4 regions of the Catenovulum sp. SX2 genome follow, and region 1 is predicted to be linked to each of the others. Evidence: predicted binding sites of a transcription regulator. Region 1 holds the regulator's gene; each other region holds the start of a gene.

What was found. Region 1 encodes sigma-54, which starts transcription at its own class of promoters, with help from an activator protein. Its sites were predicted from a motif close to GTTGGCACGNNNNTNGNNT; they were not measured.
Region 2: glnK (P-II family nitrogen regulator) is a predicted target of sigma-54. The motif match lies at 4,249-4,267, and genes of this name have one in related genera.
Region 3: ACMZOO_RS11370 (PEP-CTERM sorting domain-containing protein) is a predicted target of sigma-54. The motif match lies at 2,607-2,625, and genes of this name have one in related genera.
Region 4: xdp1 (exosortase-dependent surface protein XDP1) is a predicted target of sigma-54. The motif match lies at 2,449-2,467, and genes of this name have one in related genera.

The regions. Positions count from the first base shown of each region.
Region 1 covers NZ_CP182493.1:2,465,901-2,473,384, forward strand. The annotation lists gene rapZ (RNase adapter RapZ) at 1-352, opposite strand, end outside; gene ptsN (PTS IIA-like nitrogen regulatory protein PtsN) at 356-802, opposite strand; gene hpf (ribosome hibernation promoting factor) at 802-1,089, opposite strand; gene ACMZOO_RS10340 (RNA polymerase factor sigma-54) at 1,119-2,624, opposite strand; gene lptB (LPS export ABC transporter ATP-binding protein) at 2,640-3,365, opposite strand; gene lptA (lipopolysaccharide transport periplasmic protein LptA) at 3,365-3,874, opposite strand; gene lptC (LPS export ABC transporter periplasmic protein LptC) at 3,861-4,415, opposite strand; partial or broken gene kdsC (3-deoxy-manno-octulosonate-8-phosphatase KdsC) at 4,412-4,968, opposite strand; gene ACMZOO_RS10365 (KpsF/GutQ family sugar-phosphate isomerase) at 4,968-5,933, opposite strand; gene ACMZOO_RS10370 (calcium/sodium antiporter) at 5,941-6,927, opposite strand; gene ACMZOO_RS10375 (ATP-binding cassette domain-containing protein) at 7,125-7,484, shown strand, end outside.
Region 2 covers NZ_CP182493.1:2,323,889-2,331,372, reverse strand. The annotation lists gene ACMZOO_RS09730 (mechanosensitive ion channel family protein) at 1-435, shown strand, start outside; gene ACMZOO_RS09725 (hypothetical protein) at 594-1,913, opposite strand; gene chrA (chromate efflux transporter) at 2,033-3,205, shown strand; gene mutM (bifunctional DNA-formamidopyrimidine glycosylase/DNA-(apurinic or apyrimidinic site) lyase) at 3,200-4,018, opposite strand; gene glnK (P-II family nitrogen regulator) at 4,313-4,651, shown strand; gene ACMZOO_RS09705 (ammonium transporter) at 4,695-5,960, shown strand; gene ACMZOO_RS09700 (TetR family transcriptional regulator) at 6,049-6,687, opposite strand; gene ACMZOO_RS09695 (efflux RND transporter periplasmic adaptor subunit) at 6,872-7,484, shown strand, end outside.
Region 3 covers NZ_CP182493.1:2,719,351-2,726,834, forward strand. The annotation lists gene ACMZOO_RS11360 (ThiF family adenylyltransferase) at 1-497, shown strand, start outside; gene ACMZOO_RS11365 (hypothetical protein) at 516-1,613, shown strand; gene ACMZOO_RS11370 (PEP-CTERM sorting domain-containing protein) at 1,714-2,544, opposite strand; gene ACMZOO_RS11375 (PEP-CTERM sorting domain-containing protein) at 2,893-3,723, opposite strand; gene ACMZOO_RS11380 (PEP-CTERM sorting domain-containing protein) at 4,072-4,902, opposite strand; gene prsT (XrtA/PEP-CTERM system TPR-repeat protein PrsT) at 5,301-7,484, opposite strand, start outside.
Region 4 covers NZ_CP182493.1:1,575,491-1,582,974, reverse strand. The annotation lists gene ACMZOO_RS06635 (D-2-hydroxyacid dehydrogenase) at 199-1,155, opposite strand; gene ACMZOO_RS06630 (putative quinol monooxygenase) at 1,216-1,500, shown strand; gene ACMZOO_RS06625 (NAD(P)H-binding protein) at 1,531-2,367, shown strand; gene xdp1 (exosortase-dependent surface protein XDP1) at 2,549-3,343, shown strand; gene prsT (XrtA/PEP-CTERM system TPR-repeat protein PrsT) at 3,449-6,238, shown strand; gene ACMZOO_RS06610 (hypothetical protein) at 6,239-6,733, shown strand; gene ACMZOO_RS06605 (glycoside hydrolase family 30 beta sandwich domain-containing protein) at 6,828-7,484, shown strand, end outside.

The DNA.
Region 1 (7,484 bases):
CTTCTTCTAAACTTAATCCTGCTTGCATCAAAGAAAGTGGGTGAACACGGCGTGTTTCAGAATAACGTTTTAATAAAGTTTGATTGCTTGAATCCATATACACAACAACAACGTCAGCGACGCCTTTCAGTTGGGTAATGATGTTGCTTAAATCTTGTTGCCAGTCGGATATGTTACGAATATCTAAGTTAAGCGCGATACGGCTATATTTGCCTTTTAATGCATCTGGTAAAAACGGCAATAACTGAATTGGAATATTATCGACACAATAAAAACCTGCATCTTCAAGTTGATCAAGTGCGGTCGATTTACCTGAACCCGAACGACCTGACAGTATGACAAGTTGTAACATAGTTTATTCCGTAATAGCTTGAAAAAGTTCCTGATTAGTTTGCGCTGATCTTAAGCGTTTTAAAATACTTTTATCCGAAAGTTTTTGTGCAACAGCTGCTAATGATTTTAAGTGTTCGTTGCATTGGTTTTCTGGTACCAACAGAGCAAAAAAAACATTAACCGGCTGGTTGTCTATCGCGTCATAATCAATAGCTTCTGCTGTGGTAATTAATACGGCTAACGCTTTAGTTGTATTGGCTAAGCGGCCATGAGGGAGGGCGATACCATTACCTATACCTGTACTACCTAATCTTTCTCGATTGAGCAAAGCTGCGGTAATTTCTTGTTCGGTCATTTCGCTAATATGCTGTGCAGCTATTTGACCTATGTGCTCAATAATTCGTTTTTTGCTAGAAACAGAGACTGCACATTCAGTGCAGTCTTTGGATAAAAAAGATTGAATGTCCATTAATGGCGTTTCATTTTCTCTTTATGCTTGATGACTTGGCGATCCAGCTTGTCTATCAAGGAATCTATTGCGGCATACATATCCGTATGCTCGGCGTTGGCAAATACTTCACCACCGTTTAAATGCAGCGTTGCTTCTGCTACTTGATTTAGCTTTTCAACGTTGAGGATAACATACACGTTATTGATGTGATCAAAATGACGCTCAAGCTTTGCAAACTTGTTGTCGACGTAATCTCTTAGTGAGTCAGTAATATCAACATGACGACCAGTTAAATTGATTTGCATAGGCTCTTTCCTTTTTTGGTTTATGCCTTCTAAAGAAGGCTCTTACGTTGGTTTGACGGCGGAATTGACAACGACTCTCGGTATTTAGCTATGGTGCGTCTAGCAACCATAATACCTTGATCCGCTAACAATTCTGCAATCTTGCTATCACTTAACGGTTTTGCTGTATTTTCAGCAGAAATCAGTTTTTTAATCAAAGCGCGTATTGCGGTTGATGAACATTCCCCACCATTTTCAGTGCTGACATGACTTGAGAAGAAGTATTTCAATTCAAATATACCACGTGGTGTGTGCATATATTTTTGTGTCGTTACCCTAGATATGGTCGACTCATGCATTTCAACTTCTTCGGCAACATCATTTAACACCATAGGTTTCATGGCTTCATCACCGTACTCAAAAAAACCTTGTTGTTGTTTTACGATACACCTTGCTACTTTTAACAAAGTTTCGTTACGACTTTCAAGGCTTTTTATAAACCATTTTGCTTCTTGCATATGCGAACGGATAAATTGTGAATCCGACGTATTGCGTGCTGTTTTACTCATAGCTGCATATTCTGCATTTATCTTGAGTTTTGGCATGCTGTCTGGATTTAATTCAACTATCCAATCGTCTTTAATTTTTTTAACTGCCACATCTGGCACTATATATTGAGCTTCTTCTGCAACCACAGCGTTACCCGGTCTTGGGTTTAAGCTGTGGATGAGTTTCATCACTTCTTTTAGCTCGTCTTCTTTTAGTTTAGTCTTCCTTGCTAAAGTTCGGTAGTCTCTATTACCTAAAAGTTCGATATAATTTTTAATTACTTTTTTGGTTTCGGCTAAATAGGGCGTATCTGCTGAAAATTGATTCAGTTGTACGAGCAAACACTCTTTGGTATCTCTGGCCGCAGCACCAACTGGATCAAAGAGTTGAATGCGTTTAAGTACTGCTTCTACTTCTTCAACTTCAACTAAATCGTCTATTTCTTCGCTTTCTATGCCTAAACTTTCAATTATGTCTTCAACACTAACAGTTAAATAACCTGAGTCGTCGACTGCATCAATAATGGCTATGGCGATAGCTCTGTCGACTGGTGAAAATGGCGTTAAATCCATTTGCCATAATAAATGGTCACGAATTGACGTTATGGTTTCACCTTGGTAAACCATATCATCGTCAGGGGCTGCACCACCTGAGCCAGTTCCAGTACCTTGGGTAAAGTGGTCATCCCAAGTGCTGTCGGTCGCTAAATCTTCGCGAATATCTTCGCGTGATAGTTCGTCACGGCTGTCGGGCACTGCATCTTCGTTTGATTCGGTATTATCTTTGCCGTTTTTTTCTTCTTTTTGTTGTTTAGCTTCGTTTAACGCGTCTAATGATTCGAAGTCCTCGCGGTTTTCTTCAGATTCCAACAAAGGGTTGCTATCAAGCGCTTCTTGGATCTCTTGCTGAAGATCAAGCGATGACAATTGCAACAATCGAATAGCTTGTTGCAACTGCGGGGTCATAGTTAAATGCTGACCAAATTTTAACTGAATAGTTTGTTTCATTAATTAGACGATTCGTTATAGTTTAAATTGTTCACCTAAATACACGTTACGTACTTGTTTGTTATTCAGCACATCGTTGGGTGCACCAGAGGCAATTAACTGTCCTTGGCTAACGATATAGGCTTTTTCACAAACATCGAGCGTTTCACGCACATTATGGTCTGTTATTAGTACACCTAAACCCCTATCTCTAAGATGGGTGATAATTCTTTTTATATCAATAACGGATATAGGATCTACCCCGGCAAATGGCTCGTCCAATAAGATAAATTTTGGATCGGCCGCTAGCGCTCTGGCGATTTCTACCCGTCTTCTTTCACCACCGGATAATGCCATGCCCTGACTATCTCTTATGTGGGTGATATGAAATTCTTCAAGTAGCTCTTCAAGTTTAGCTTGTTTTTCGCTTTTGGTAAGCTCAGGTCGCATTTCTAAAATAGAATAAATATTTTGTGTGACCGTTAACTTTCTAAATATAGACGATTCTTGTGGTAAATAACCAACACCTGCACGGGCTCTTTCGTGCATTGGAAAGTAGGTCATGTCTTTGTCGTCTAATAGAATTTGCCCAGCGTCATTTTCCACTAATCCGACTATCATGTAGAAGGTAGTGGTTTTACCAGCGCCGTTTGGCCCCAATAAACCAACTATGCTGCCGGATTCAACCTGCAGAGAAACATTTTTAACCACTTGGCGTTTTTTATAGGCTTTAGCTAAGTTGGTTGCGATTAACTTCGGCATTAATTGTCACCACTTTTTGGTGTTAACACAGTACGGACTTTTTGCCCTTTTTGATTATTGCCGGAAGCGACAAGTTTTTGTGCGACTAAGTCATATTCGATAACATCACCACTGACCTGGCTATTTTGCTGTGAGATATTGGCATTGCCAGACAAGGTTAAAATACGGTCTTTTACTTTGTATTGAATATTTTTCGCTGTTGCTATCAGAGTTTCACCACTGTCTAACACTTGTTTATAGCTAGCCGGTAAACCTATAGCTCGCAAAATGTCTTGGCTTTCAGGGTCGTCTTCATCCGCTTTGATGACTTCTAATCTATCTGCTTTCATACGCAACGAACCCTGTTTTACTTCTACGTCGCCAGAAAAACTTAAGGTATTGGTTTTTATTTCGAGCTGTTGCTTTTTCGCATCTATGACTATGTTTTGGCTAAAGTCTGCTTCTAGCGCAATACTTGGTGCACAGATAAGACTACCGATAAAAAGTGTGATGATTTTATTGTTTAACAAAGTATTCTGCCCGTACTTGCTCCACGAGTTCAAACTCTTGGGTTTTTAAATTTCCACGTAAACCTTGGCCACTAAAGGTCATTTTGTTGGCGACACCAGTCACTTTTGCACTGGTTGATATGGTTTGTGCGGTTAAATCCATGTTGAGCCTATTTACATACAGTGTATCAAACCAATCGTCTGGTTTGTTAGCCATAACTGCAACATTGCCTTCAAGTTCTAGTTGGCGATTGTCGTATATTACACTGTCGTTGGCACTGATGATCCAGTGCTGCTGCTGGTCGCTCGAATATAAAATATATCTTGGATTCTGAAAATAGGTAAATTCAAGTTCTTGATAATGTTCTAATGAACGTGCATTGAGTTTGCTGTGAATTTGACCACTTTGGTCGTATTCTGTTCTATTTAATGCGGTTATTTGGTAATCGGGTAATGCGACACGATCAAATGCTGCTATTTCTTGTGGTTGCGAACTCCATTGCAGCCAAAAGTATTGGCTGATCGCAACTATAATTAAAACTGACAGCAGCAGTCGCTTCATACACTCATACCTTGCGCTTGCTCTAATACGCCGCGCGTTTGTAAGAAAATATCGCAAGATTCACGCACAGCGCCAAAACCACCACGGACATGCGTTTGATAATGGCAAATTTGTTGAATAATTGGGTGCGCATCGTTCACTGCGATTGCTAAACCAACTTGCTGCATCACAGTTAAATCAGGCACGTCATCACCAATATATGCAATTTGTTCATCTGTGATACCCAGCTTGTTTTTTAACTCAATATAGCATAGGCTGCAAGTTTATCTTCTTGTCCTTGATAAATGTGCTGGATACCTAACGAGCTCATACGCTTTTCAACTATCTGAGATTTTCGCCCTGTGATCACGGCAACTTGAATGCCTGCATTGATTATAGCTTTAATGCCAAAACCATCGCGGGTATGAAATGCTTTTAACTCTTCACCTTGATTGCCCAAATAAATATGGCCATCTGAAAATACACCGTCAATATCGCAAATAAACAGTTTAGTTTGTTGAAACTTGTCAGCGATATCTTGTTTGATTGGTCCATAGATAGAGTTAAATAACATTAAAGTACCTTAGCTTTGAGTAAGTCATGTAGGTTTATTGCGCCGATTGGACGGTTATTGTCATCAACCACAACAAAACCGTTAATTTTTTTGTCTTCCATTAACTTCAGCGCTTCGGCTGCTAACATACTTGGTGTAACTGTAACCGCATGTTTGGTCATCACCTGACTAATTTGAGTGCTGTGAATGTCGATGCGTTTATCTAAAGTTCGGCGTAAATCACCATCTGTATATATGCCGCTTAATTGACCTGCTTGATTGATAATAGCGACAAAACCTAAACTTTTTTGTGAAACTTCAAATAAAGCTTCGGCAATAGTGACATCTTCAGCGACTATCGGCAGTTGATCGTCTGCATGCATTAAGGCTTCAACACGCAATAAGAGTTTTCGACCTAAACTCCCAAGTGGATGAGAAACGGCAAAGTCTTCTGCGGTAAATTTGCGCGCTTCCAACAAGGCGACAGCCAAGGCATCACCCATAACTAAAGCGGCAGTTGTGCTTGCGGTTGGTGCTAGGCCAAGTGGACAAGCTTCTTGGTTTACTTTTACCAAAATATGCACGTCTGAATAGTGTGCAAGGCTTGAACTTGCGTTGGCCGTGACGGAAATTAATTTAGCGCCTATGCGTTTTATCACGGGTAAAATAGTGACTAATTCTTGGCTTTCGCCTGAATTAGATAGTGCAAGCACAACATCTTGTTTGCTGATCATGCCTAAATCGCCATGGCTGGCTTCAGCAGGGTGAACAAAAAATGCTGGCGAACCTGTGCTGGCTAGGGTTGCTGCAATCTTTCGCCCAACATGACCTGATTTACCTATACCGGTAACGACAATTTTGCCACTGCAATTAAGTAATGTTTCACAGGCTAATGCAAAGTTTTCGTCTAAGTCACTATTGAGCTGTGCTAGAGCTTGTTGTTCAATTTCAATGACTCTTTTCGCACTGTTTACAAATGCATTCATTCAACTCTTACCCGTTTGCCATGCCAAATAGTAAATACTGATATGCAATAAAACATGCTAATAACACACCGCCTTCCACACGGTTTATACTGCGCGGGCCTTTGCCTAAACCAACCGCCATTAGTATCAGTAATACAGTCACGCCAATCATGATTAACGAGTCGCGTGTGACAGCCGCTGGGTCAACCGCACCAGGTGCAATAATAGCTGGAATACACAATACGGCTAATGCGTTGAAGATGTTTGAACCAACAATATTGCCTAATGCAAGATCATCTTCGCCTTTAATGACACCAGCAATGGATGCTGCTAGCTCAGGCAGAGATGTACCAATTGCTATTATGGTCAAACCAATCACTAAGTCGCTGATGCCAAATTCTTTTGCGATAAATACCGCAGAATCAACGAGAAAATCTGAACTTAATAACAGAATGGTTAAACCTAGCGCTAACCAGAAAACCGCCATGTGAATTGGCACACCTTCTGGTACATCGTCACTGACTTCATCTTCATACAAATCTGGGTTGGCTGCTTCTTCAGGTGTTTTATGAATAGATGCATAGGCAAGATAGCCAATTGTGATAAAAAACAATATAGCTAATACAATGCCTTCGGTACGGGTAAATTGCAGGTCATAGATACAATAAACGGCAACAAGAGAGGTGACTAAAATAAAAGGTAGCTCTCGTCGTACGGTAACTGAGCCCACTAACATAGGTTTTAATAAGGCGGTAACACCCAATACTAAAGTGATATTGGTAATATTTGAACCAATTACATTACCAATCGCGGTATCGGCTTTGTCTGCTAAAGATGCGCTTGCGGCCACCATCATTTCAGGTGCGGAGGAACCCATAGCTACAATTGTTAGTCCTATGATGAGTGGTGATAAACCTAAATTGCGTGCTAAAGCAGCTGCACCGTAGACAAATTTGTCGGCACTCCACATTAGTGCGGCTAAACTAACGAGCAATATAATGACATTTTCGAGCATAAAGACCTTTAATTTGAATGCTATGCGGCCATTATACTCAAATTAGTTGAATATGCATGATGTGTTTAAGTTTACTTGGTAGTTAGTCAAAAATTTGGATGCAGTATGCGGAATGTGACATTTTTGGTTTTTCATTTAAGTATATTTGCTAGAATACGCCGCAGCTCTGCTTTAGGCAGATAAATCAGGGAAATTTAATGTCCAACGATAATATAGTACAACTTAAAAATGTGACTTTTAGTCGAGGTGAGCGGGTTATTTATGATGACATCAGCTTAGATATTCCTCGCGGCAAAGTCATAGCGATTATGGGACCCAGTGGTATAGGTAAAACCACTTTATTGCGTTTAATTGCCGGGCAGATTAAACCAGAAAAAGGCAGCATAAATTTTGATGGTGCAGTCATCAATAAACTTAATCGTCAGCAATTGTATGCTGCACGTAAAAAAATGAGCATGTTGTTTCAAAGTGGCGCTTTATTTACCGAAATGTCAGTATTCGATAATGTTGCTTTTCCAATACGCGAACACTGTTCATTACCTGAGGATATCATTCGC
Region 2 (7,484 bases), 140 kb from region 1:
CAGGAAACTGGCGCACGCAGGATGAAACGCGCTTTATATATTGACCAAAACTCAGTTCGACATATTACTCAAGAAGATTTCGATAAACTAACACAACATCCTCTGCTGCAAGAGTATTTACAACAGAAACTCGAAGATGGTGCAACGGTTGCAAGCTCAGACAATTTACCGGATAAACGCACTTTATCTAATTTAGGTACTTTCCGCGCGTATGTTGAACGTTATTTAAATGCTAAAAAAGAAATACGTAGCGATATGTTAATTATGTGTCGGCAACTTGCAGCAACCGAAAATGGTTTACCACTTGAAGTATATTGTTTTACCGAAGTTGAATGGAAAAAATACGAAGCAATTCAAGCCGATGTGATCGATCATCTATTATGTGCCGCCGATTATTTTGGTTTACGTATTTATCAATTTGGTCAGGGAAAATAGATTTCAGCTAGCATTCTCACAAGCATAATCAGGACAAGAAAACTCAATATAAATATACAGGCTAGTTTGAAACATAATTTTTCAAACTAGCATGCCAAGCCATTTTGTTGCTGATGATTAGTATGACAACTAATCCCAGCTAGCACACAAGAATAGAATTATTGATATAAAGCCAGTTGGGCAATACGTTGGTCAATAATAGCTTCTAACTGCTTATACTCAGCTGATTCGGTATTACCAAAACTCTGATTAAATGCTTTTTCAGCTAGGCCCTCGGGTAAATCATCAATAGATGGGAAAAACTCAGTTTCAGCTAAATTACCAGTTAACCTTTGCTGCGCTAATTCAGGTTGTTCTAAAACAAATTGAGCAAATTTAATGCCCGCTTTATCCGCGGCTAAATCTGCAAAACTGAAACCCGAACCACCTTTATCCATGTCCATCAACTCTTTTAGTTCACCCACTTTTAAGCCCATATTGGCTTGTACTAAACGTTCAAGGGCTGCCGAGAATAAAAAGTGTAATTTTAAATCGCCACGCCGCATTAAAGTTAATCTATCTCCGCCAAACTGATTAAGCAGCTCACGTGGTAGTGATAAGAAATGACCAAATTTACGATTACCAAAAGCAATAACCAACGCCCATAAAGCCGCTTGATTTTCTGCCGATGCATCCTCAAACTCGCTGCGCAGCGAGGCTAAATAAAATACATTACCTAGATAAAAAGATAACGACTGCGCTTGATTACCTGGGTTGTTGAGTTTGTACAAAGATTGGATTTCTTTTAGATAAATCTCAACCGTTGCAGGCTCGAAGCCTGATAAACCGGTAAAACCATTAACTACGTGATTTTTCGATTTATTCTGAATAGCAGTCAATACCTGTTGTTTAAGTCCATCTTGGATCAGCAAATCAATGGCGATATTTTCATCATCTAGTTCAACAGCTGTGACCATAGACAAAACAGTCTCCGCGAGCTTTTCATCAAACAATTGTTGAAGTAAAAAGGTATACGCAGGTTTTATCATCCATTTGGGCAATTTAATCTTACCTAAATCACAATAGTCGAGTGACAGCATGTTTTTGCGTGTTTCCGACGGCAATAACATACAATGAAAATTAATATATTGGGTGGTATAAGGAGTGTTTATCTCAGTGGTCGCGACAAAATTAACACCTTGTTTAGATAAAAATGCGCGAGCTTTGGTTGAAGGCACAGTGTAAGAAACTATCGCCATCATGGCGTCAATATCTGATTGATGGAACTGGAAATATGCAGGCCCCACAGTATTATTGAGCTCTTTAGCTATACGCTGCAAAGACTGGCGCGCTTGTGAGACTCGCTCTGCCGATATTTGTTGTGTTTGGCTAACAAGCGGGCGATCTGCTCGAATTAAATACACAGACACGGCTATGCCAACTAAGCTTAGTATCAATAACCAAACAATTAATTTAAATAAATAACCTAGATACTTCATGGGTATGCGCTATATCCTGTATTAGCTTGTCCGCGTGTGGCGCTGTTATTCTTTTACTCTGGCTATATACTAGAAAATTCGAATAAACTTTGCACTTTATATCCGTAAATATTTTATAAATGAAAGATTTAATCAGCATATTTTTAACTTTTTTCCGTTTGGGCTGTATCGCATTTGGTGGTCCGGCAGCACATTTAGCTTTATTCAAACAGACCTTTGTTGATGAAAGGCGCTGGTTATCGGCAGATAGTTATGCCCAAATGATGGCTATCGCACAGTTTATGCCTGGTCCTGCCAGCAGCCAAGTTGGTATCTGTTTAGGCATGCATAGGGCCGGACAGTTAGGCGGTTTTGCCGCTTGGTTAGGTTTTACCCTGCCAACAGCCATTTTGTTAGTGTTAGCCGCGTTTGGATTAACTCAGTGGCAAACGGAAAATTTAACTGGTGTGATAACTGGCTTAAAACTAGCAACCGCCGCAATTGTTTTACATGCGTGTTATAGCATGACTAAACAGTTTTGTACCTCTAAGCTTACCTGGTTGTTATTAATCGCCAGCAGTTGTGTGATGATTTTATTCGATCACTTTTTGCTGCAATTTTTGGTGATTGTAGCAGCTGCACTATGTGCTATGTTTTTTGCCCCAGCACCTGAAAAATCAAATACGCCAGTGCAACTTGATATTTCGCGCACATTAGCAGTTAGTAGTTTATTACTGCTGTTGGCTTTGTTAGTAGTACTGCCCATTGTTAGCCAGAATAGTTCAAATTCATCGCTTATGCTGTTCGACAGCTTTTATCGAATTGGTGCCAGTGTATTTGGTGGTGGTCATGTGGTATTGCCTATGCTTGAAAATGAAGTTGTGGCAAATGGCTGGGTCAGTTTAGATGACTTCTTGGCTGGTTATGGTGTTACTCAAGCTATGCCTGGGCCTATTTTTACTTTTGCTGCTTTTTTAGGTGGCGTAAATCAATTAGATATACCCGTGTTAGTTGGCGCAGGCATATCGCTCATTGCAATATTTTTACCTTCTTTCTTATTAATTAACTGCTGTTTTTATTTTTGGCAAAACATAGCGGCTAATCAAGCTGTGCAAAAAGCTTTGCTCGGCATTAATGCCAGTGTTGTTGGTTTTTTAGTTGCCGCTTTTTACCAGCCTATTTTAACCAATGCGATAGATGAATATTGGCAAATTGCGCTGGTGCTAGCCTTGGCTGTAGTGTTGCAGCTAAAATGGTTACCCGCTTGGTTGTTGGTAGTCGCCAGCGGATTAATCACTGGCCTTTTGTTATAGACGTGGTTGGCAACTAGGGCAATAAGCGCTCGCTCTTTGCCCTATCACCATAGTTTCAATAATGCTGCCACAACTTTTACATTTTTCACCGCTGCGACCATACACCAGCAGTTCTTGAGCAAAATACCCAGGTTTACCATCTGCTTTAGCAAAATCTTTTAAGGTTGTGCCACCTTGTTTAATTGCACGTGCGAGCACAAGTTTAATTTCATCAACTAACTTAGCACATTGTGCTTGAGTTAGTTTATTCGCTGGGGTTTGTGGATGTATTGCCGATTTAAACAAGGATTCCGTGGCGTAAATATTACCTACACCCACAACCACTTTGTTATCCATAATGCAGTTTTTAATCGCTACCTGACGTTTTTGCGTCCATTTATACAGCTGCTGTTGATTAAAATCACCAGATAAAGGTTCAGGGCCTAACTTAGCCAACCAAAGATCAAGCTCGCTTTTTTCGTCAAACATGAGTACTGCACCAAATCGGCGCGGGTCGTTTAAACGCAATGCTTGACCTGTAGTCAAAACGATTTCGAAGTGATCATGTTTCTGTTTTGCTATGCTTTTATCAACAACACAAAGCTTGCCAGACATACCTAAATGTAACAGTACATAACTTTGCTCTATTTGCACAATTAGATATTTGGCTCGGCGGCTAACAGATTTGATAGTTAATCCGGCCAATGACTTAAGTTCATCTTTAATTGGCCAGCGTAACTGCTTGTGATAAATATTAATCTGGTGAATTTTTTGCCCTTGCAACATGGGGCCAACGCCCATACGGGTCACTTCTACTTCTGGTAATTCAGGCATAACTTAATCTTCTCAACCTACAATAACTGCGAGTATATCAAATCATTCACCTTGTTGGCGCCAACAAAAAACCACATAAAAGATAACATTTCAGCAACCTTGATAATTTTGGTGCAACCTTGGCACCAAGGTGGTGCCTGAGCTATTTTTAACCGCACCAAATATGCGCAACAAATTGTTAAACAGTTCACAGTTTATTTCAAGCCATTGTTTTAATTAAACTTTTAAACTTTGGCACAAGGATTGTAAGTAGGACAAAGCCATTTCAATAAACATACTTAGGAGCATATCGCTATGAAACTGGTAAGTGCGATCATCAAACCATTCAAACTGGATGACGTCCGTGAAGCCATTTCTGAAATCGGTATCGAAGGTTTAACTGTTACCGAAGTCAAAGGGTTTGGTCGTCAAAAAGGTCATACTGAATTATATCGTGGTGCGGAATATCAAGTAGATTTCCTACCTAAAGTTAAATTAGAAATTGCCACACAAGATGACAATGTTGAGCGCTTAATTGAAGCAATCAGCGGCGCAGCTAAAACTGGCAAAATCGGTGACGGTAAAATATTCGTTTACGACTTAGAACAATGTATTCGAATCCGTACTGGTGAAACTGGCGATTCAGCCATCTAATTATCCTTTTTTAATAAATTTTAAAACTATTTAGGAGACTACAATGGAAAACAACGTATTTCACTTGCAGTACGCAATGGATACTTTCTATTTCCTAGTCTGCGGTGCATTGGTAATGTGGATGGCCGCGGGTTTTGCAATGTTAGAAGCGGGTCTAGTACGCGCTAAAAACACAACTGAAATCTTGACTAAGAACGTCGCGTTATTTGCGATCTCTTGTATCATGTACTTAGTATCTGGTTACGCAATCATGTACGGCGGCGAATACTTCTTAACAGGTATTCAAGACGTAGACGTAGCAGCTACTTTAGGTGACTTCGCTGCACGTGAAGACGGTTTTGAAGGTGGATCAATTTACTCAGGTGCTTCTGATTTCTTCTTCCAAGTTGTTTTCGTAGCTACAGCAATGTCAATCGTTTCTGGTGCAGTTGCTGAGCGTATGAAGCTTTGGGCTTTCTTAGCTTTCGCAGTTGTTATGACTGGTTTCATCTACCCAATGGAAGGTAGCTGGACTTGGGGCGGTAACGAAGTATTCGGTATGTTCGGTTTAGGCGATTTCTCTGACTTCGCTGGTTCTGGTATCGTTCATATGGCGGGTGCTGCAGCAGCTTTAGCAGGTGTTTTACTTTTAGGTGCACGTAAAGGTAAATACACAGCTGACGGTCGCGTAAACGCAATCCCGGGTTGTAACTTACCAATGGCTACTTTAGGTACTTTCATCTTATGGATGGGCTGGTTCGGTTTCAACGGCGGTTCTGTTCTTAAATTAGGTGATATCGCAAACGCTAACTCAGTTGCAATGGTATTCTTAAATACTAACGCAGCAGCAGCTGGTGGTGTTGTAGCAGCATTAATTACAGCTCGTATCTTATTCAAGAAAGCTGATTTAACTATGGCATTAAACGGTGCATTAGCAGGTTTAGTTGCTATCACTGCAGAGCCTTCTACCCCTAGCGCATTAGAAGCAACTATCTTCGGTGCAATCGGTGGTGTATTAGTTGTATTCTCAATCATTGGTTTAGATAAACTTAAAATCGACGATCCAGTTGGTGCTATCTCTGTCCACGGTGTTGTAGGTTTATTAGGTTTATTATTAGTACCAGTTACAAATGACGGTGCTAACTTCGGTGACCAATTGTTCGGTGCAATCGTTATCTTTGTATGGGTATTTGCAGCATCATTCATTACTTGGATTATCATCAAAACAGTTATCGGTTTACGTGTAACTGAAGAAGAAGAGTATGAAGGTGTTGATATCGCTGAATGTGGTATCGAAGCTTACCCAGAGTTCACTAAGTCTGCTAAATAATTTAGCCCTTAGTTAGAATATCCTTACCCAATGTAAAAAGCCGCTGTAGGATACAGCGGCTTTTTTGTTTTTATGCAGCATAAAAAAGTTATTTTTTTACCCGTAAAAATGGGCTTTGTTTAAGCATAAAAATATAATTATCAACAACACTCTCTGCCATTTCCTCTAAGCTAAAAGCTTCAGGCATAAATAACCAGTTGTTCATCAATCCGGCAAAATAACCATGTTTAATTAACGCAGCTTTTTTAGTGTCTAAGTCTTGAGGTAATTGACCTTTATTGACCGCATTTTTTAAACCACGCTCAATTCTGTCAGTGCATTCACAAAAGGCTTGTTGCTGCCTTAGTTCTAGTTCAGGCACTGAGCCATTCATTTCAAATCTATGGAATAAGATAGTAAAAACCCGGCGCTTTTGTTCATCGTGAAACACATCTTTTAAAAACTTGATGGAAAATTCGCGCATCTTGTTCAAGGGATCAAATTCATTGTCGTCGGCAGGTTCTTCAGCTAATGCATCCAGTGGAGTACGTACACGCTCAACCATAGCCTCAAACAGATCAACCTTGTTTTTAAAATGCCAATAAATAGCCCCACGCGTCATACCACAGTGGTTAGCAACATCCATTAGCGTTGTTTGTGCATAACCTTTTGTATAAAAAACGTCTTCTGCGGCGTCCAATAATTGGTTACGGGTTGCCAGCGTTTCTTCTTTTGTTTTTCTAACCATAGTTGTACCACCCCTACTTTGTTCGCCTAGCCTAACTCAAAATCTGCACTATCTGCTAAGGTTATCTATATTAGCTGCAGCAATTGTTGGTCAACGAATCGAAAATAACGGTTGAAATTCTAACCAATTCCATTCTAGAATACAACAAACATACACGTATGAATGTTTATTTCATGAGGATATTATGCAGCTAAATTTAAAAGCTTTGATGTTAGTGCCAGGATTTATTTTGGCGTTAACGGCTTGCCAATCTGACGAACAGTCACAACAAGCACCTATGGCTATGCCACCGCAACAAGTTGACGCACTTGAGCTTATTAGCCAACAAGTTGAAATTGTTGAAGAATTGCCGGCGCGAGCAGTCGCTTTTAAAGTTGCAGAAGTAAGGCCTCAAGTAACAGGCATAGTGCAACAGCGAAATTTTGCAGAAGGTAGTTACGTAGAAGCCGGGCAAACTTTATATCAAATTGATGATGCGGTTTACCAAGCCAATTATCAAAGTGCTAAAGCTGAGCTTAGCCGTACCCTAGCCAACTTAACCACGGCACGTGCTGAGTTAAAGCGCTACCAAGCTTTAATTGCAGATAAAGCTGTTAGCCAACAAACCTTAGATCAAGCACAAGCCAATTACCAAGCACTTGAAGCGCAAGTCGCAATGAACAAAGCAACATTGCACAAAGCAAGTGTCGATTTGGCTTATACCAAAGTATTAGCGCCAATATCTGGGAAAATCAGTAAATCAAACATCACTGAAGGTGCATTAGTTAGCGCAGGCCAAACAGCAAGTTTAGCGACTA
Region 3 (7,484 bases), 250 kb from region 1:
ACAGCTTAGACTATTTTGCGCTGCAGGCGAGAAAGTTGGTTTATAAAAAATGCTTAGAAAAAAATATTCCAGTTGTTGTGGCTGCGCCAATTGGTATGGGCACTGCGTTATTATGTTTCACTGAAGATAGCATGAATTACGAGGAGTATTTTAGGTTTGAAGACTGTAAAACAGAAAATGAACAATTGGTTAAGTTCCTGATTGGTTTAAGTCCTTCATTGATTCAGCGTAGTTATTTAGTTGACCCATCAACCAGTGATTTTATTGCGAAAAAAGCGCCATCTTTACCTATGGGTGTTAAGTTGTGTGGCGGTGCCGCGGCTTCTTATGTGCTAAAAATACTCTTAGGCAGGGGGGATTTAGTCAAAGCGCCTTGGGGATTACATTTTGATGCCTATAAAAACAAAATGGTCAAAACTTGGCGCCCTTGGGGAAATCGCAATCCTATCCAACGTATTATGTTCGCAATTGCAAAAAAAGTGGTTTTAAAAAAATAACAAACAAAGGACAGCTCAATGCAAACGGCGATACCTGAACGCATTAAAAGTATTCTCGATCTAGCTCGCTGGGCGCCTAGCCCGGATAATCTGCAGCCGTGGAAATTTCGCGTTGTAAATATCAATCAATTTGAAGTGCATAGTAAAGATGCGTCAGATTGGATGGTCTACGACAAAAATGGCCATGTAACTTGGTTAGCGCTCGGTTTTTTATTTGAAACTATCGATATTGCAGCTGCTGAAGTGGGTTGTAGGGTCGAATATCAACACTTGCCTAGTGATGATACACAAACTAAAGTGTTTTTGTTGACTCTAGTAGAAGACACTAGTATTCAACCATCACCTTTATTTAAGCAAATCAAATCACGTACTGTACAACGGCAGGCTATGGGGACTAAGCCTTTATCGGCAGCAGAAAAAGAACAGATCAAATCTGCTTTGCCTGATGAGTTTGAATTAGATTGGGTTGAAGGGGCTGGCAATAAATTTAAACTAGGGAAATTACTCTTTGGTTGTGCGCACACTCGCTACATAATGCACGATGGTTTTAAAGTTCACTCAAAAGTAATTGATTGGCGCAAAGGTTTCGAAAAGCTCAGCCCAACAAAAATTCCGATCAAATCATTAGGTGTTGACGCTGTGACAACTGCATTAACCAAATGGGTGTTAAGCGGCAGCTGGAAAAAATTTCATATTATTGAAAAGTATTTTTTAGGCACTTTATGGGCAAGGTTAATGATGGAGCTTCGTACCTCGATGTGCTCGAACGCTCATTTTATGTTACGTAAAAAGCAACCTGCCAAAAGCCTAGAAGATTTTATTTTGTCAGGCCGCGCTGTAATGCGTATTTGGTTAACCACAGATTCGCTTGGTTTGGGTTTTCAACCAGAACATACGCCAATTATGTTTGCGGAATATTTTCGCGATGGTATAGATTTCACCGAAAACGAAAAAGATAATCGTGCGATCAAAAACGCAACTAAAATGGATGCTTACTTCAAATCACTATATGGTGAAAAGAAAGTTGAGCAGATTATATACATTGCTAGATTAGGAAGAAGCAAACCACCACAAGCACGCTCGGTAAGAAAGGAACTGCAGGATTTGATGTTATAGTCGGTGGTGCTGCACTAAGTTATCCATTACGACTACTAAAACAAAAAAACCAGAGTACAAGACTCTGGTTTTTATTTTTTAGCTTAACTTGAAGTATGAATTAAGCTTGTTTTCTGCGGCGTAAGCCAACTAAAGCTAATAAACCAGCACCGAATACTGCTAGGCTTGCAGGCTCAGGAACAACACCTACTTCAGCGATACTGAAGTCAGCAGAAGGGTTACCAGATAATACTGCGAAGATACCAGTTACAGCAGAGAAATCAGCGTCACCAACGAAATCATCGAAAGATAACTTGATAGTACCAGGAGCTGTAAAGCCAGCAGCAGAAGTTTCGCCTTTAGACCAGCCAGAAGCTAGGTTTTCAATAGCTGAAGTATCGATGTCAGTACCGAAGTCATATAAATCAGCGAAGAAAGCGTTAGTTGACGCAGCATCAGCGAAAATCTCAGTGTTTGAAATAACATACAAGTCTAATTCAAAGCTAGTGTCGATGCTTAAAATGTCAAAGTAGAAAGAAGCATAGCTGCTAAGGTCTAACAAAGTGCTAGGATCATTGATGTCAGCAAATGGGTTAGTGTAGAACAAGCCCATAGTACCAGTTACACCATCATCATTGTTGAATACTAATTTGCCGTCACCAACAGAGAAGCCAGTTGAGCCTGTAGCAGACACAGGACCTACTGCATCTGAACCACCAGTTTGCACAACAGTTGCTGTTACAACACCATGAGGGCTAACTTCAGTGTCTTGAGCATAAGAAGTGCTGCCTTGAGCGTCAGAGTACAAATAGCCATCGTTAGTACCTAAAGCACCAGCATATGAACCATTGTAACCATCAAAAGAGTCTAAAACCATTTCGCCAGCATTTGCTGAAGCAATACCTGCAACTGTTAAAGCCGCTGCTGCTATAGTTTGTTTGAAATTGAACATAATCGTTTCCTTCTGTTTAAAACTGGTTATTGAGTTATTTGTTAATCAATCTGAATCTAGTAAAGCATTAGGCGTGCCAATGTTTAAAAGTGTATATTTATCAGTGTTTTATGATTTGTGTGTTTAGGCGCGAATTATGCAGTGTAAATATTTCTGACTCTAGTTGATGTTTATGTTGAAAGGTATGCACCTAAGTCAGAGTTAGTGGCTCTTGAAGCTGCGTTCTTCTGCGTGAGTGGGTAGGTGTTTCAGGTATTGCTATGGCAGAGGGGGGATAAGTAGGTGAAATAAAAAAAACCAGAGCACAAGACTCTGGTTTTTATTTTTTAGCTTAACTTGAAGTATGAATTAAGCTTGTTTTCTGCGGCGTAAGCCAACTAAAGCTAATAAACCAGCACCGAATACTGCTAGGCTTGCAGGCTCAGGAACAACACCTACTTCAGCGATACTGAAGTCAGCAGAAGGGTTACCAGATAATACTGCGAAGATACCAGTTACAGCAGAGAAATCAGCGTCACCAACGAAATCATCGAAAGATAACTTGATAGTACCAGGCGCTGTGAAGCCAGCAGCAGACGTTTCGCCTTTAGACCAGCCAGAAGCTAGGTTTTCAATAGCAGAAGTATCGATGTCAGTACCGAAGTCATATAAATCAGCGAAGAAAGCGTTAGTTGACGCAGCATCAGCGAAAATCTCAGTGTTAGAGATTACATATAGGTCTAATTCAAAGCTAGTGTCGATGCTTAAGATATCGAAGTAGAAAGAAGCATAGCTGCTAAGGTCTAACAAAGTGCTAGGATCATTGATGTCAGCAAATGGGTTAGTGTAGAACAAGCCCATAGTACCAGTTACACCATCATCATTGTTGAATACTAATTTGCCGTCACCAACAGAGAAGCCAGTTGAGCCTGTAGCAGACACAGGACCTACTGCATCTGAACCACCAGTTTGCACAACAGTTGCTGTTACAACACCATGAGGGCTAACTTCAGTGTCTTGAGCATAAGAAGTGCTGCCTTGAGCGTCAGAGTACAAATAGCCATCGTTAGTACCTAAAGCACCAGCATATGAACCATTGTAACCATCAAAAGAGTCTAAAACCATTTCGCCAGCATTTGCTGAAGCAATACCTGCAACTGTTAAAGCCGCTGCTGCTATAGTTTGTTTGAAATTGAACATAATCGTTTCCTTCTGTTTAAAACTGGTTATTGAGTTATTTGTTAATCAATCTGAATCTAGTAAAGCATTAGGCGTGCCAATGTTTAAAAATATTTATTTATCAATACTTTGCGATTTGTGTGTTTAGGCGCGAATTATGCAGTGTAAATATTTCTGACTCTAGTTGATGTTTATGTTGAAAGGTATGCACCTAAATCAGAGTTAGTGGCTCTTGAAGCTGCGTTCTTTTGCGTGAGCGGGTAGGGGTTTCAAATATTGCTATGGCAGAGGGGGGATAAGTAGGTGAAATAAAAAAACCAGAGTACAAGACTCTGGTTTTTATTTTTTTAGCTTAACTTAAAGTATGAATTAAGCTTGTTTTCTGCGGCGTAAGCCAACTAAAGCTAATAAACCAGCACCGAATACAGCTAGGCTTGCAGGCTCAGGCACAACACCTACTTCAGCTACACTGAAATCAGCAGAAGGATCACCAGTCAAGACGGCGAAGATGGCTGTTACAGCAGAGAAATCAGCATCACCCACAAAATCATCAAAAGCTAATTTTAGAGTGCCAGGCGCTGTAAAGCCAGAAGCTGAAGTTTCTCCTTTAGACCAACCAGAACCTAAACTTTCAATCGCACCTGTGTCGATATTTGTGCCCGAATCGTATAGGTCATCAAAGAAAGCGGCTGTTGCTAAACCATCAGCGAATATATCTGTATTAGAAATAACATACAAATCTAATTCAAAGCTGGTATCTATACTGAGAATATCAAAATAAAAAGCGGTATAGGCGCTAATATCTAAAAGTGTATTTGGGTCGTTGATGTCAGCGAAAGGGTTGGTATAAAACAAACCTAAAGTACCAGTTACACCATCATCATTATTAAATACAAGTTTACCATCACCAACAGAAAATCCAGTAGCGCCAGTTGCTGCAACAGGGCCAACAGCATCTTGACCACCTGATTGCACTACGGTTGCCGCTACAGTGCCGTGTGGGCTAACTTCATAGTCTTGAGCAAAAGTAGTGCTGCCTTGTGCATCCGCATACAAGTAGCCATCATTTGCACCTAATGCGCCTGCATATGTACCATCGTAACCATCAAAAGAATCTAACACCAACTCACCTGCACTGACAGATGTTAAACCCGCTACTGTTATAGCAACAGCTGCTAATGTTTGTTTAACGTTAATCATAATCTTTTCCTTCTATTGAAGCCGGTTAATGAACTGACAAATTGTTAGTCAAGCCATTTTAGGTCGTGCACCAGTTGTGCCAGATTTAATTTGTCTATTTTTATCAAAGGCTTGATTATGGATGATTTTCGAACAGAAAACGGAGTGTAAATAAATCTGACATATTTTTATACTTGCTTATAAATTAAACAGATAAACAGATGTTTTTATATATCTAATTTAAAGGGCGAGCGGGTTGAATTTTATTGGTATTGAGTGGGTATTGATAACAACTTAACGTGCTTTTCAGTCAGTCGAAGAGTTGTTGAAAAGTAACGGGTGGTTTTGATACAAAAATGCCTTGTCTGTTTATCACGCGACAAGGCATTTTAGTCAAAAGACAAATTGCTTAAATGAGATTACAAAGTTGCTTGAGTCTCTGCTATCAACTGCTTTTCTGTATCAGTATTCGGCTTGAGCTCAGACAGTACTCTGTTGGCTTCACCTTTTTGTCCTAATTTTGCTAGTGCTTTTGCTTTGTTAACCGACATTTCAATATTGCCAGGCGATTTTGCAAGGGCCAGGTTAAATTGTTCAATTGCCTCATTCGCTTGATTGTTAGCTAATAGAGTCATGCCATAAGTGTCTATGATCGCAGGGCTTTGAGGGGCTAGCTTAATTGCTTGTTCAGCGTATGCAAGCGCCTGTTTAGCTTGGTTAAACTGTAAGTTAAGGTAAGCCAGATTGTTTAATACTAATGGGCTTGTTGGATGATTAGCATTCAAATCCAAATATTCTTGTTCAGCATTTTTAAAGTCTTTTTCATTTAAATATGCGTTGGCTAACATTATCTGGACTTTAAATGATTTTTTTCCTTCATTTTGGTTCGCCGGGTTGTTTAGGTAGTCTTGCAAAAGTGCTTTGGCCTTGCTTGGACTGCTTACTCGAGCTAACGCATTTGACCAAGCAAGCACATTGGTTGCATTTGGCTTTAGCTCATAAGCTTGTTTGTAATATATGTTTGCTTGTGAGTAATCTTTTTTCGCCATGGCTTGATTACCCAATATAGAAGATAGTAACCAATGCGAATTGGTAGCTGGATGAGCTTTTACTTCTTCTAACGCTGTTTGATCTAAAGATTTACCCAATCTGCTTTGGTAATCTAGTTTTAGCAGCTTTAACCCTATATTAGCAGGGTGGCGAACTAAGGTCTTTTCAACCGTTAATAACGCAGCGTCCAAATCACCAGCAACTTCATAAGTTGTATAGAGTTTTTGCGCAGCATGTAGGCTGTCAGGATTCTTTACATTGACAGATTTGAAGTTGTCTATTGCTAGCTTCCACTCTTTTTGCTTAAGGTGAATATCACCAATTAACAATTCAATGCCGTTAATAGGGTTTTGGCTATTTTTTATTGAGGTTAAGGTTTCTAATGCTTGTTTATTTTTGTTTTGTAAACTAAACAAATAAGCTTGGCCAAGCTTAAGAAAATTGTCTTGAGGTTTGTCAATTGTAGCCTTTTTATAAAATGCCTCTGCTTGCTCGGCAAATTTTGCGTCCTGATTGGCTATTGCCAATAAATTGCGCATTGCTGGTGCGTGAGAACTGTTATTGCCAATTAACCTAGTGTATTTATCTAAAGCTTGCTGATATTGCTCTGCTTTATGCTGATACAAGGCTAATTTAAATAATGCCGCAGGGTTGTTACTGTCAAGCTTAAGTACAGTTTCAAGCTTTTGTTGTGCTTGCTCTGGCTGCTGCTGTTGTTCAAAAATGGTCGCTTCTAATAAATGCCCTTGGGTTTGCTGAGTAACCTCACTTTCACCTTGCCATTGTTTAGCAATTTTAAGCGCTTCTTCTAATTTCCCTTGGCTAAGGTAACCCATTGCCAAGCCTTGTTTAGCCAAGGCTAGTTCAGGGTTCAGTTGTAGTGCTTTTTCTAAACTTTCAATCCCTTGCTCACCCTGGTTGAGCTTCAATTGCATTAAGCCTTGTTTGGCTATCTCATTTGGATCGTCACTAGTTAAATTAATTGAGGTTTCGAGCAATTCTTGCGCAGCTGCAGAATCACCTGACTGCAATAAATATTGACTTGCGCTGGTTAAGAGTGAAGCGTCAGACTCAGTCACATTAGTCATATTCTTGAGGTTTTTTAACGCCAACTCGTCGTAACCTAGTTTCAATTGTAGATCTATTAACAGGCGTTTAGCTAAATGATCGTTTGGAATTTGATCGGCAATAGCTGATAGGTGCTCAAATGCTTGTTCATATTTCTTCAACTGATAATTACTGTAGCCAGCAATCAAACGATTCATACTCGAATCAATATTGCCTTGAATTGCTTTTTCTGAGAATAATTTCGCTTGTTCAAAGTTTTTGTTATTAAACTCTATTTGGCCTTTTAATTGTTGAATATAACTTCCATTTGGCACAGCTTTTAATAAGCGGTTAACCACAGGCTCTGCTTTATCAAAGTCACTATTGCCTACGTACGCGGTAGCTAAAAACATTTGAAACTGTGGATATTTAGGCATCAGCTTAGTTAAGCTTTCATATGCGCTAACAGCATGCTGGCTTTGTCCCTGCATTAAACCGATTCGGCC
Region 4 (7,484 bases), 890 kb from region 1:
CATTATACGTCGCAACGTCATCGCTGATTAAAGCTAGGTTGAATGCTAATTTTTTAAAACTTTGAAAAACAGGGATGTTTTTCCAGAGCGACCACGGATGGTGCACAGCGTTTTTAAAAAATTACGCTTCAACCTAGCTTGTTAGCACAATTTCCAAAGTTCAATTTAATCTATTTTGTAATTCACACTTTCTTTAATTCAATCCAATCTATTCCGAAATTCACCATTAAAAAATGCCTGAATATTCAAGGCTATTTCATCTATCAATTTTTGCCTTGAATCTATGCTGGCCCAAGCCACATGTGGCGTAACTAATAAATTCGGCAAATTGGCATTTAATAAAATATGATTATCAGCTGGTGGCTCAAGGGTTAAACCGTCTAACAAAGCGGCTTGAATCTGTTTTTGCTTAAGCGCATTTAGCAAAGCTTCTTCATCGATCAAACCACCTCGAGCTGTGTTGATTAAAATTGCTGATGACTTCATTTTCCCGAGCTGGTTTTTATCTATCATCTTTTGGTTATCTTCAGTCAATGGGCTATGCAAAGATAAAATATCAGCTTGTTGGATAACTTGCTCAAAAGCGCTGCGCCCATCTCTAACTGAGCTATTTGGCCTTTCTGCAATTAGTACATTCATAGAGAAAGCTTTGGCTATATTGGCAACGGCTCGGCCTATATTGCCATAACCAATAATGCCGAATGTTTTACCGGCTAAATCGGCAATTGGATAATCTAACAAACAAAAGTGTTTGCTTTGCGCCCAACTGCCATTAGTTGATGCTTGATGGTATTGCGGAACTTTGTTTAACCAAGTTAACAGCATAGCAAATGTATGTTGTGCAACTGCCATGGTTGAATAATCTTTTACATTACATACAGCTATTTGTTTTGCCTGGCAGGCGGCTAAATCAACATTGTTATAACCCGTTGCGGCAACACAAACTAGTTTTAGATTTTTCGCTTGTTCAAGTAATTTTTGTCCGATTTGCACTTTGTTTGAAATAATTACGTCAGCATCTTTGATGTAATCTTGTACTTGAGCGTTGAAAGAGAGTTTGTCGGCTAATATGGTTTGTCCTTGTTGTTGCAATGAACTAAAGTTGACGGCACCAACTGAGTCGGCATCGGCAAAAACAATTTTGGCTGATGGCATATCTAAATTTCCTGTAAACTGCTATACCTAGTAATAGAAGTCATTATAAATGGACATTGTATGTATATTATCACTGTTGAGTACGTAATCGACCCTGGCCACATGTTAACTTTTATGGATGCTGTGTTGGAAAATGCAGAAACCTCATTGCATCAAGAAGAAGGTTGTGTGCAATTTGATGTGAGCCAAAGCCACGACAACCCAACGCACTTTTTCTTATACGAACAGTTTGTTGATGAAATGGCGTTTCAGCAGCATGTTGAAAGTGAGCACTATTTAACGTTTAGTAAAAAAACTCAAACATCAGTTATAAGCAAAAGTGTTCGTCATTGGTATAGTTGTTAGTAATTCAAATTAATCGGTTAGTGTGTCCCTATGAATATAAGTATTATTGGAGCAGGTTGGGTTGGATTGCCATTGACTATGCTGTTAACAGCGAATGGTCACCTAGTTCAAGTGAGTAAATCTTCAGAAGATGGATTAGCCGATTTGCTGTTGCATGGCATTGATGCAAAAAAAGTTAAGTTAGCTCTAGGTGTTGTGGCTAAATCAGACACGGCCAATTTAGCTGAGTTAGGCCAAGCTGATGTCGTTGTTATTACTATCCCTCCTGGGTTTCGTAGTGGCGGTGGTGATTATTACCCTGCACATATTAAAGCTATATGCGAACATATTTCACCTAAGGTGAAACAAGTGATCTTAGTCTCGTCAACGGCTGTTTATCCTGAAATTGACAAAGATATGCAAGAAAGTGATGCATCCGCTTGGAGTACTAAAGCTGAAAAGATACTCGCAGCTGAACATGTTGTGCGCACTTTATTTCCAAAACAGTATGTGATTGCTCGTTTTGGTGGTTTGTTTGGTGCAGATCGCCACCCTGCAAGATTTGTAAAACATATGCAGTCAGTATCAAACCGCAGTTATGCCAATATGCTCCATCAAGATGATGCTGTGCACGGTTTGGCGTACTTGATCTCTCAGCAAATCACCGCCAAGGTCGTGAATTTATCGACACCTGAAAAAATAACCAAAGCCGAGTTTTATCAAGCCGCTGTCGAACATGCCGCTACGCATAGTTTTGAATTTAATAATTCTGATGCGATTGTTCTGCCGCCAGTTACACCTGAAGGACATGCAAAGTATATTAAGGTGGATAAAATTAAAGCGATGGGTTATCAGTTTAGGTACAATAACCCTATTGATGCCTTATAAGCATGTCAGCATTTTTTACATCGCAATATAACCTTAAAGAATAAAATGTTTTTACCATTTGATTTTAAATGTGTTTTTTGTATTGGCTTGTTAATTGCTTGTAGTCTGACCAGTATGCTTATCTGCATGAGCAAGAATAATTCACCGTTTTATCCTGACGTAAGACAGTAGGAATTTTACAATGAAAAAATTTATTTTAGGTTCGGTTTTAGCTTTATCTAGTGTTGCTACAGCGCAAGCTGCTACACAGACTTATACGTTTGATATGATTGATGACCAATACACTAGTAGTAGCGGTCGATATAACCCTGATGTTGGATACACAGAGATTTCTTTTAGTGATAGCCAAGGCGGTAAAGAAATCACAGCTACTTTTACTGCGTGGGCGGATACCTCTGAAAACCAATCAGGTGTAACTAACGATGATGAAATAACCCAAGGTGAATTGTACAAATGGGGTCGCAGTGGTTGGGGTGTGGTTAATAATGACGAGAGTTCAAGTGACCGACCTGGCCATGCATTCGATAATGATGGCTGGAGCACTGATTATGACTTTGTGCTAGTTGAATTTAGCGAATCTGTTGCTTTATCTGCGATTGATTTGGGATGGACAAATGGTGATAGCGCTGAAGTAACTGTAGTATCTCTTGGTGAATCTGCTCCTTCTCTGGCTGGTGGTGTATGGACTGATTTCATAAACGCTGGCAATAGCAATGTTTATGATATCTCTAGCTCTGATGGTTACTATTCTTTAAATAATGCAACCACTTCAACATACTGGTTGGTTGGTGCTTACCAAAGTGTATTCGGTGGTCATTGTCCTGACGATACTGCATTTAAGCTAACTGGTTTGCAAGCAACTGCAAGTACGTCGCCTTCTCAAAGACCTTCTCAACCTGTATCTGAGCCAGCTAGTTTAGCTATTTTTGGATTGGGCATAGCTGGATTGATGCTTCGTAGAAGACGCAACGCATAAAGTTACGATTTAAAATTCATTGTAAATTCTTGAAAAAGATGGCTTAGGCCATCTTTTTTTTTGTTATAGTTTTATCAGCCGAAATTTAACTCGCCAATTATTATTATGAAACTAAGAGTTTGTTTGTTACTTACCGCTTGTCTCTCGTTTATCGTTGAAGCTGAAGATAATCACTATGAAGCTGCTTTGCAGTCGTTTAATCAGCAAGACTTTGATACGGCATACATTCACATTAAAAATGCACTGCAACAAGATGAAAATCACTTACCAGCTAAAATTTTATATGCCAAGTTATTGTTGCAAAATGGCTATTACTTAGAAGCGATTGAAGAGTACAACAAGGCCTACTATTCAGGGGCTGATATTAATTTAATTATTGAAGATTGGTCGACCGCATTATTATTAGATCGTCAATTTTATGAGGTGATTGCTTTAGGTGAAGGGAAAAAGCTTAACAATAATACTATGTTTGATTGGTTAATGCTGCAAGCAGTGGCTTTTGAGCATTTAAAGCAATTTGACACGGCAAATTTGAGTTACCAAAAAGCGCGTCAATTGCAACCGAATAATCCACGCATCCTCAACAGTATGGCTTGGAACAAAATTAAACAACAAGACTTTGTGGCTGCTAAACAATTGATACAGCAGTCTTTGTTAATGGATGGCGCTAATTCTAAGACTTGGCACCTTAAAGGTAAACTGGCTGAAATAGATCGAGATATAGATTCTGCTATGGCGGCATACCAAACGGCATTAAAAGTTTCGGTCAACCCTGATGTGGTCATTTATCGCTCGCTTGCTGGTGTATATATCCAGCAAGGAGACTTAGAGCAAGCCAAATCTTATGTTGAAAAGATCCTAGAGCAGAGTGCCACTGATGCAGAAGCTTTGTTATTACAAAGCTGGATTTATGCCCAGCAGAATGACAATACCAAAGCTAGTGAAGTTCAAAAGTCTTTGCTAGAGAGAATGTCGTTAGTGCCAGAAGAGGAGTTTAAACAGAGAGTTTCTTTACTATTTATTCGTGGCTTAACTGCTTTTGCGCAAGGAAACAATGAACAAGCTCGCAGTGATTTATCTTCTTACATAGCACAAGCTCCGGGTGATTTACAGGCAGTGAAGCTGTTATTGGAGTTATATAATCAACAAGGTGATTTTGAACAAGCAGTTAATTTATTACAGTCAAACGAAGTCTATGTGCTGAACGATTTAGCTTTGGCGCTAAAGCTTGCACATATGTATTTGCAAGACGGTCAATACTACAGAGCGGATATTTTACTCAATGAGTTAAGAGCGCGTCACCCTGAAAGTGAGCAAGTTATCTTATTATCAGCCCAAGCGCTTATTGCTAGAGGCAAACACGAGAGTGCGGTTAAGCTGATTGAAAAAAGTGGTTTATCCGACGGTGAACAAAAAGGCGCCGCATTGGAGTTATCACAAGCTTTATTATTTATGCAATCAGGCGCTTATGACAAAGCTTTAGCCAGTGCAGAAAACTTATTAAAAACTGAGCCTGAACAAGTGGACTATTTAATTGTTAAAGGTGCAAGTTTAGTTAAATTAAATCGTTTAACTGAAGCAGAAGTGGTTTTATTGCAAATTACCTTGCAGCAACAAAAACATTTTGCTGCACGTTTTAACCTTGCTCAAGTATATAAAAAATCACGACGGTTAGAACAAGCACAACAATTATTAGCTGAGTTAACTGTTGAACGACCTGACAATAGGCAAGTGACCTTGATGTTAGCTGAAATCGAATTTTTATTGGGTAATTTGCAATTAGCCAGTGATATGTTGGCAAAACTTACTGTATTAGAAAGACAAAATATTTTTGCAGCTGAGTTATATGCGCAAGTATTGCTTAGGCAAGGTAGGTTAGAAGGTGCTTTGTCAGAAACGAATAGATTAAATGATCTAGATAGACTGAACGAAAAATATTTATGGCAGCGTGCACAAATATTAACTCAGTTAGGCCGCTCAGCTGAAGCGAGTGAACAAGCTGATATTTTATTTGGAATGTGGGCAGAACAACCGCGGAAATTATTCCAATTAAGTCAATTGCAGCAACAGCTTAAAGATGTACTTAAAGTTGAACGCTCGTTGAAAAAAGCTATTAGCTTAGCCCCAGAACAAGCCTTGTTACATTATGAGCTGATCAAGTTATATATTGGTCAATTGCAAATCAATAAAGCGCAAGCCATGTTGGCCCAAGCTGCACTGCAGTTTAAACTAGATCCAAATGTATTGGTATTAAATGGTGACTTGGTTGCAGCCCAAGGGCAAATGGACAAAGCTTTTGGTTATTATAAGAAAGCACTTGAGCTTAACGATGGTTTCGCCATGGCCGCGAGTCGAGTGTATCAATTGGCGAAACAAGGTCATTTTGTTGCAGAAGCTGAGTCAATACTTGAAAAATCGGTGCATGCACATCCACAAGAGCCGATTTTACTTAATTTATTAGCCGATCATTATTTAAATCAACAAAGTAATAGCCAAGCATTGGCGGCCTATCGCCAGTTGACAACACTGGATAAAAATTACGCCAACAACCCACAAATTCTAAATAATATCGCTAATTTATATTTACCGGATAACCCACAAGCCGCGATAGAGTATGTGGATAAAGCGTTAGCGCAGCACACTACTTTTGCTGCAGCGATAGATACCAAAGGTTGGGCATTATATTTAATTGGTCAACATGAACAGGCGTTAACTTTATTCCGTCAGGCGTTTGCAATTAATAGTTCAGATCCGTCAATCCGTTATCATCTAGGTGCAGTGTTAGTTAAATTAGGTCGAGCGAGTGAAGCTAAAATGGAATTACAAGCGGCTTTGATGTTAGGTGTAGATTTTGCTGAAAAAGCTCAGTGTGAACAATTATTGGAGACATTATAAATGAATAAATGGATTGGCTATGCTTGGGCTGTTGTTGCTGCTGGCTTGTTATCCGGCTGTGCTTCAACAGCAAATGACAAAATTGAATATGTAGAAAAAACCTTTTTAAAAATTCAGCTGGATGCAGGTGAACAAACTTTATTAGATAGTGAAGTTTTATGCGAAGGTACTCAACAGCTTAGGTTTGGTGAAGCAGTATCTGAACAAGCTTATGTATATAAAAACTTTTTAGCTAAATTTGTTTCTGGTGCTTTGTTGATTAATAACGCTGCTGTTGATGCCTGTGAGGCAAGTGTCTCACTACAAGCAGAGCTGTATGCGGATATATCCAGCAGCAAAATTGTTAATGGTGCCAAAGTATTTCAAGGTGATTATTTACAAAGTATTTCGCAAGCAGCTATCCCTGTTAGCCTTGAGCAAGGCAGTTGGCAAGATTTTGTGGCTGATGCATTTGTGTTAACTGTTCAAGCTGAAACACGGAAAATACCACTGTAGTCACGTAATTGCTAACTAGAGGAAAAGTTGGCATTAACCTTGACTGCACTCTAATCTTACTAACAAAAGATTGACGTTTTCGAGGTTAAGTTTGTTGCACAAATTGGCTGTACTCTGCTGGGTATTACTACTGGTTAGCTGTGGTGGCTCAGAGCCAGCAGAGCCAGATAATAATAACCCAGATGGTGGAAACACTGATGTAACCTTGCCGCAAATGGCAAGTCAGCTAGTTATTAGTGGCAATAATTTGCCAAGCCAATGTGCCTTTAGCGCACAAAGTGTTCGCCCTTTCAGCCAATGCCAAGTTATTTTTTCCATTCAACTTACCCAAGGTTCGGCCAGTAGCGCTGCTTTTGTTGGTCAAGTTTCTGACGATAATGGCAATTCGTGGACTAACTTAACCACAGACAACCAGCTTAATTTTGTTTTAGACCCACAAGCTTTTAGCGGCAGTTTGCTCATTCGCGGTAAAATGAGCGCCAATGGAACTGAATTCTTAACCCAAAACTATCCATATACAATTGCGGAAAATTCAGTTGCTATTGCCAGTGCTAATGATTTTTCTGAATTAACTACTTTATATTTTTCTTCGGCTGAAAAAAAACAAATTCATTTACCTAGCTGTACAGATGTTGATGGTGATTCCACTAAAGTTGAGTTAACCATTAATGGTCGCTATTGGTTGGAGCAAGCATCCAATGCCAAAATTAATTTAGCGGCCAGCACGGTTAAACAAGGTGATGTGTTAGCT